2 linked regions of the Ammoniphilus sp. CFH 90114 genome follow. The protein of the gene in region 1 interacts with the protein of each later gene in a pairwise test. Links are inferred from orthologs where the notes say so. Each region holds a gene or a part of one and is shown on either strand. Other genes may lie near its edges.

The links.
Region 2: the proteins of EIZ39_RS01980 (region 1) and EIZ39_RS10625 interact in binary tests that used the Escherichia coli proteins (3 or more experiments, as listed by UniProt). The link is inferred for Ammoniphilus sp. CFH 90114 from one-to-one orthologs.

Annotation. Positions count from the first base shown.
Region 1 is NZ_SDLI01000001.1:363,800-367,017, reverse strand. Bases 195-3,081 are described here. They hold EIZ39_RS01980 (stage V sporulation protein D), read right to left. Parts: upstream 2,652-3,081; coding sequence 738-2,651; downstream 195-737. Other genes in these bases: EIZ39_RS01975 (PASTA domain-containing penicillin-binding protein), read right to left, coding at 2,759-3,081; EIZ39_RS01985 (UDP-N-acetylmuramoyl-L-alanyl-D-glutamate--2,6-diaminopimelate ligase), read right to left, coding at 195-603. Also shown: more of EIZ39_RS01985, read right to left, coding at 1-194; more of EIZ39_RS01975, read right to left, coding at 3,082-3,218. UniProt on the Escherichia coli protein: Essential cell division protein that catalyzes cross-linking of the peptidoglycan cell wall at the division septum. Required for localization of FtsN.
Region 2 is NZ_SDLI01000004.1:99,809-103,108, reverse strand. The notes cover bases 129-3,097. They hold EIZ39_RS10625 (transglycosylase domain-containing protein), read right to left. Parts: upstream 2,625-3,097; coding sequence 633-2,624; downstream 129-632. Other genes in these bases: EIZ39_RS10620 (serine hydrolase), read left to right, coding at 2,808-3,097; EIZ39_RS10630 (hypothetical protein), read right to left, coding at 129-550. In the rest of the region: EIZ39_RS10635 (hypothetical protein), read right to left, coding at 1-46; more of EIZ39_RS10630, read right to left, coding at 71-128; more of EIZ39_RS10620, read left to right, coding at 3,098-3,300. UniProt on the Escherichia coli protein: Cell wall formation. Synthesis of cross-linked peptidoglycan from the lipid intermediates.

The sequences.
Region 1 (3,218 bases):
TTGTGTCAGGTTTGTAAAAATCCCTGAGGTAAAGTTGCAACCCCAGACTCTGCCCATCTCAAGAGCATGGGAAGAGACTTCGATACAAGCATGTGTCGCTCCTCTTTCAACCATAATAGCAAACATTCTTTGCAACTCTAAAGCATCAGGTGTGGTATTCTTAACCTCTTCTGTGTAATCCCCCATACGCATTTGAATCGTACCAATGATACCGGTAGCACAGCCAGCATTATTAAGAATTTGCTCAACTAGGTGTGTAACCGTCGTTTTCCCATTCGTACCTGTCACACCGATTAATTGAAGTTTACTTGTAGGATGATTGTAAAATTGATCGGCGAGAATCGCTAAAGCTCGCGTCGTGTCAGATACCTTTATTGTTACATCTGGAACGTCCTGATCCTCTTCGACTAAAAAAGCAATCGCACCATTTGCATGTGCTTGCTCAATATAATCATGGCCATCAACTGTATTGCCCCGAAGAGCTACAAATAAATTTCCTGGTTTTACCTTGCGTGAGTCTGTAGATATTCCCGTAATTTCCATATTTAATTCCCCTGCTGCATCATACACAAGCAAAGGGGAGAGAAGTTCTCTTAAGTTCATGAAAGTTAGCCCCCCCAAAGTCACAAATCAACGTCTATCATTTTAATCATCTTTCTGCTTTTTGTCACTATAGGAATACTTGGCCGTTGTCAAAACTTTAGGTGCAGACAGCAGCCAAGTGAGTACAACATGGTTTATCTGCCTAGGTAAATGCGGATGGTTTTTCCTTCCTCAATATTAGTGCCCGGTGCTGGAGACTGATAGGTGACTACATCACCATTTCCTTCCACTTCTAGAGGAATAGCATAATATTGAGATTGCAGGCGATCTTTCTCCATGCCAATTAAGTTAGGAACCGAAATGAGCTTCTTATCGGGATACATGTACTCTTTTGGCATCTGCTCTTTTCTTTTGGGCACTTCCATGGAACGCAAGGCAGAATCCAAAATATTTCTTACGATTGGAGCCGCAATCGTCCCTCCAAACTGCCTCACTCCTTTAGGATTATCCACCGCCGTATAAACTACGATTTGAGGATCATCTGCAGGTGCAATTCCAATGAAGGATACAATATGCTTGCTCTTAGAGTAGACCCCATTCTCAACTTTCTGAGCTGTCCCTGTCTTTCCACCTACACGATATCCATCGATATAAGCATTTCTTCCCGTTCCGTTAGCCACTACAGATTCTAGAGCATATCGGACCTTACTGGAAGTCTCTGGGGAAATGACTTGGGCAACCACTTCTGGTTCAATCTTTGCCACTGTATCTCCGGTGATCGGATGATGCCACTCTTTTGCTAAGTGAGGCTTTATTAATTTCCCACCATTAATAGCCGCTGAAACAGCAGCAACCTGTTGAATTGGCGTCACAGAAACCCCCTGTCCAAACGCCGTAGTAGCGAGCTCCACTGGACCTACACGGCTCATTTTGAACATTACCCCATTCTCTTCCCCAATGAGGTCAATTCCAGTCTTCTTACCAAAACCAAATTTACCAATGTAGTCAAAGAGCATTTCTTTTCCTAATCTTTGTCCCAATGCTACAAAGCCCGGATTACAGGAGTTTTCAACCACCTGTAGGAAGGTTTGATCACCGTGACCTCCTGGCTTCCAGCATCGCAAGCGAGCTCCTGCTACATTAACACTTCCCGGGTCATTGAACCTTTCCTTGTCCAAATCAACCTTTCCTTCTTCCAATGCTGCAGCCAACGTAATAATTTTGAAAGTAGAGCCGGGCTCATATGTTTTCCATATGGGGAGATTGCGATTATACGTTTCTGATGGATACTCCCGGAATAACTCTGGATGATAGTTGGGTCTGCTGGCCATTCCAAGAATTTCTCCTGTCTTAGGATCCATTGCAATTACCAATGCATCATCCGGATCATAGAAGGCAAAAGCTTGATCCAATTCACGTTCGATGATGGCTTGGATGTTTGCATCGATGGTTAAATATAAGTTAAGCCCGTCCTTCGGGGGAGTAAACTTCTGGGTGTCTCCGGGCATTTTTTCCCCTTTAGCCGTGGCATCATATTTTATCGCTCCTCGTTCACCGCTTAACATGTCGTCATAAACTTTTTCGATTCCTGCCAACCCTTGATTATCAATTCCAGTAAATCCAAGGATATGAGAAGCAAATGCCCCTAGTGGATAGTAGCGCTTGCTGTCCTCAGCAATATGAACGCCTGGTAAGCCTAGCTGACGAAGTTCTTTCGCTGTTTCTTCAGAGATCTTCCTTCCCCCTGGAACCCTTACAATAGAAGAGCGTTTCGTAATTTGACGATAAATTTCCTGTTCATTTCCCTTTAAGACTCTAGCCAACTCCTTCGCCGTACCTGGTTTGTCTTTAACCTGGATAGGGATAGCCATGACAGACGGAACGCTAATATTGTAAGCCAACACCTCGCCATTACGGTCATAGATCATCCCACGCTTGGCTTCAAAAGGGATGTTTCTTGTCCATAACTCCTCCGCATTCTTCGTAAGCCACGGACCTTTAATCACTTGAACATAACCTAGCCGCGCAACCAAAAGGCTGTACAAAAAGACTCCTATTAGCAGGGCGATAAAAATTCGTCTGCGTACCGTAACATTGGAAACTCTCACCCTCTAACCTCCGTTTCCTGATTAATGGCTTTGTCCATAACTTGTCTCCCTAAACCCTATTCAAAAAAGAAGAGAGATAGAACGCTTGACACGTCCCATCTCTCCATTTAGTTCATAAACGAGGGAGAATTAGAATTCTCCTCCTGCTGTGGCTCGTTTTCTTCGGTAGTTTCTTCAGCTTCAGCTTCCTCTATTTCAGGAACAACTTCCTCCTCTGGGCTGGAATTCGGCTTCAGTTGAATTTTTAATTGCTCGCCTGGTGCAGTAACTGAACCAGGAGGGATACTCTGAGTCATGACAAATCCTCTTCCTGTTGGTTCTACTTTCAATCCAAGAATGTTACAGAACTCCATCACTTCCCGAAGCGTCATTCCGGTAAAGTCAGGCATCTGGATTTCATCTAACTGATCTGTGATGAGATAGACTGTACTCTCCGGCATAATCGCATGCTGAGCCTCAGGATATTGCCTTGTTACCTTCGTGCCTGATCCTAAAACCTTTCCCTTTAGACTAGCATCGATTAACACGGCCTGAGCTTCAGCAGGAGTTTTCCCCATTAACTGTGGA
Region 2 (3,300 bases), on another replicon or contig:
TCTGACATTCTTCTTCATACCATTCTTCTATCTGTTGTCGGTTCATGATAGACTCCTTTCTTCTTCTCCCTTAAGGATTATATACCGTTCTCTTGAGAAATAGGAGCAGTTTGCGACGGGCCGGATCTAAAACCGCATACAGGTACTCATAATGAATACCGTTCAAGTGTATAAAATGGTCTAGTAACAGCATGGCAGCATCCAATGGAAGTTCAAACCGCTGTGTTTGTCTGCAGATAAAGCTGTGATCTCCAGCTGTCCAATATTCTGCTTCATAGCGCGGGGCTACATCATGACGAGAAAATACAGCCTGTTCTATGGCCTCTTTTTCCTCTATTGAAGTCTCAGAAAAAGGCTGCAGGTAGATATAAGAATATTTCTCATCGCTTTCATTAGAGGTATGTTGATAAATCTGATTTCGGATTATTGTAGCATTGACAAGCTTGCGTAAAAAAAGAACATGCTGATCCACTAAAACTTGGGCAAGTGTTTCTCCCGCCTGTTGTTCAGTTTCCTTCCACTCACTGTAGATGAGAGGCAGTTGGTCCATGGGAACACCTCCTTTATTTTTTTCTACATCTTTTATAGACGTAGGAAGAGGGGATAAGGTTTCACTGAAAAAAAACGCGACCTTAATCGTCGCGTTTTCCTTTCCCTCTTCCTTTTTCTTCCTTCTTCTTTTCTGATCTCTTATCTTTTTTAGCCTTAGGTTGTGGCGCTCTCTTTACAACAGGTGGGGCAGGCAATAGTTCTGGCTTTTTCCATGCTGGCGGTTGTGGAAAGGCCTCGGCGGGCAGTCCCTGATGGGCGTGCTGCATGATTTCCTTCCATAATAAAGCCGAATACCTTCCTCCATCACTAGGCAGGTGGTGCTGGGCGGTGGTTGAATCGTAGCCGATCCAAACTGCAGCTGATAATTGAGGGGTGTACCCCACAAACCATGAATCTAATAAACCATTTGAACTTGAGGCAAGGGCGGGAGGGAGCTGAGTCGTTCCCGTCTTACCTGCAGCTGGGCGGCCGATGGCTGCACGCGCACCTGTTCCCGATTGTAAGACGCCTTGCAGAACATGGCTCATAAGCAGAGCGGTTTCTTTCTTCATGACCTGATGAGGGGAAGCCTCCCAGATGGCGATTTCCTGATCGTCATAATCATATATAGCCTTAATTGTATGCGCCTCATGCAAAAGTCCTTGATTGGCAAAAGCAGCGTAGGCTTGTGCCATGTGTAAGGGAGAAACGCCATGCTTCATCCCGCCAAGAGCCACGGGAAGAACGCGGTCGTCTTTGTCAAAGGGGATACCCAGCTTCTTAGCAAAGTTTAAGCCCTGATCAATCCCCATCTGATGAAGCAGCCACACGGCTGGAATATTCCATGACTTATTCACGGCTTCTTGAAGGGTCACTTCCCCACGATAGCTTCTGTCCCAGTTTTGGGGTTGGTATCCCGCAATGTCGAGCGGTTTATCATAGAGCATGGAGTCGGGATGATAGCCTTGTTCAAGCGCTGGCCCATAGACAACAACCGGCTTAATGGACGAACCAGGTTGGCGTTTGAGATCTGTCGCACGATGAAAACCGAGGTAAGGAATTTCACCACGCCCTGCCATCAAGGCTTGAATCTCGCCTGTTTTCACGTCTAAGACCACGGCACCGCTTTGTGCGGTCGTTCCATCTGCACTTTTGGGAAAGTGAGCGTTATTCTGATAGAGTTTCTCGATAGTATCTTGTAAATGGCGATCCATGGTCGTATAAATCTTGAGTCCGCCCCCCCATACCTCATCTTCAGAGATCTTATAATGTTGCTTCAATTCTCGGATGACTTGATATACGAAGGAAGGATGTTTAATGTCTCGGTTGATTTCATGTTTGGTTTCAGGAAGAGGAGCTTCAGATGCCTGGTCATGTTCCTTCGCCGTGATATACCCGTTTTCCTGCATGAGGTGAAGCACAAGGTTTCGCCTCTCTAGAGATCGTTTTGCATCTTTGAAAGGGGAATAATGGTTAGGCGCTTTAGGTAAGGCGGCAAGTAAAGCTACCTCAGGAAGAGTTAGTTCATCCACACTTTTCCCGAAATAAATTTGGGCTGCCCGTTGTACTCCCCAAGCTCCTTCACCAAAGTATATGGTGTTGAGATATAAGGTAATGATCTGGTCCTTTGAATAGGTTCGCTCCATTTGAACTGCACCAAAAGCTTCTTGGATTTTTCGATCCATTGTTCTCTCAGATGAAAGGAAAGCATTCTTTACCAATTGTTGCGTAATACTGCTTCCGCCTTCCAGAACCTGCCCCGCACGGAAGTTCACCCAGCCGGCCCGCAGTATTCCTATCCAATCAATCCCTACATGATCATAGAAACGACGATCCTCCGTGGCTACGACGGCTTGAATTAATCGGCTCGGGATCTTGTCGAAAGCTATGGGTTCACTTTTTGCTATGCTTAATTCTGCGATGAGTTGTTCTTCTTTATCGTAAATCACTGTAGGTGGGACAGGTTCACTGGAAAGTTGTTTGATATCTAATTGTTCGACCGTCTGATAGACATAGGCAACAGCGCCCCCTATTGCTGTTACCGATAGTGCCATGAGGACTAGAAGTATGCCCACTAGCCATCTTTTTTTCATATCCATTCCTCTTTCTGGGTAGTCTTTTACTCCTAATTGATTCGGCATGGAGCTTTCGATTTTGTGGGTCGGGGATAAACTCTTGTATTGTTAAAAACAGAATGGTACATTATGAGAAAATTCATAGTTTTATAAGGTTTATAGTTTAGGAATTCGAAGAATGAGAGAGGGGTTACATAATATATGTTTAGTCAACTTGTGGATCATGTGAAGGAATTGACGGAATCATCGGGCGGAGTGTGGGGAGTCGTAATTGAAGACCTTCAGACTGGGGAAGAGTTTCGCCATAATGCTGAGGAACGATTCTATGCGGCAAGTATTATTAAGGTTCCGATTATGGTGGCTGTGTTCGACGCTGCGAATGAAGGGAAGTTCCATTTATCTGACACACTTGCTCTGCGTAGAGAGGATATGACGTCGGGAGCAGGGGTCCTTCAACACATGACGGCGGGGACGCGTCTTTCCATTTATGATCTGGTGACCTTAATGATTATTCAAAGCGATAACACAGCGACAAATATGCTGATTGACCTGGTAGGAAAGAAGCGGATTCGTGAAGTAATAAAAGAGCTTGAACTCTCAGGAACCGTTTTCTTTAATAAATTGCAAGTGATCCCTTATCCACTGAAGGGCAGTAATCAGATGACCGCAGGCGACGCAGCCCAGTTGATGAAAC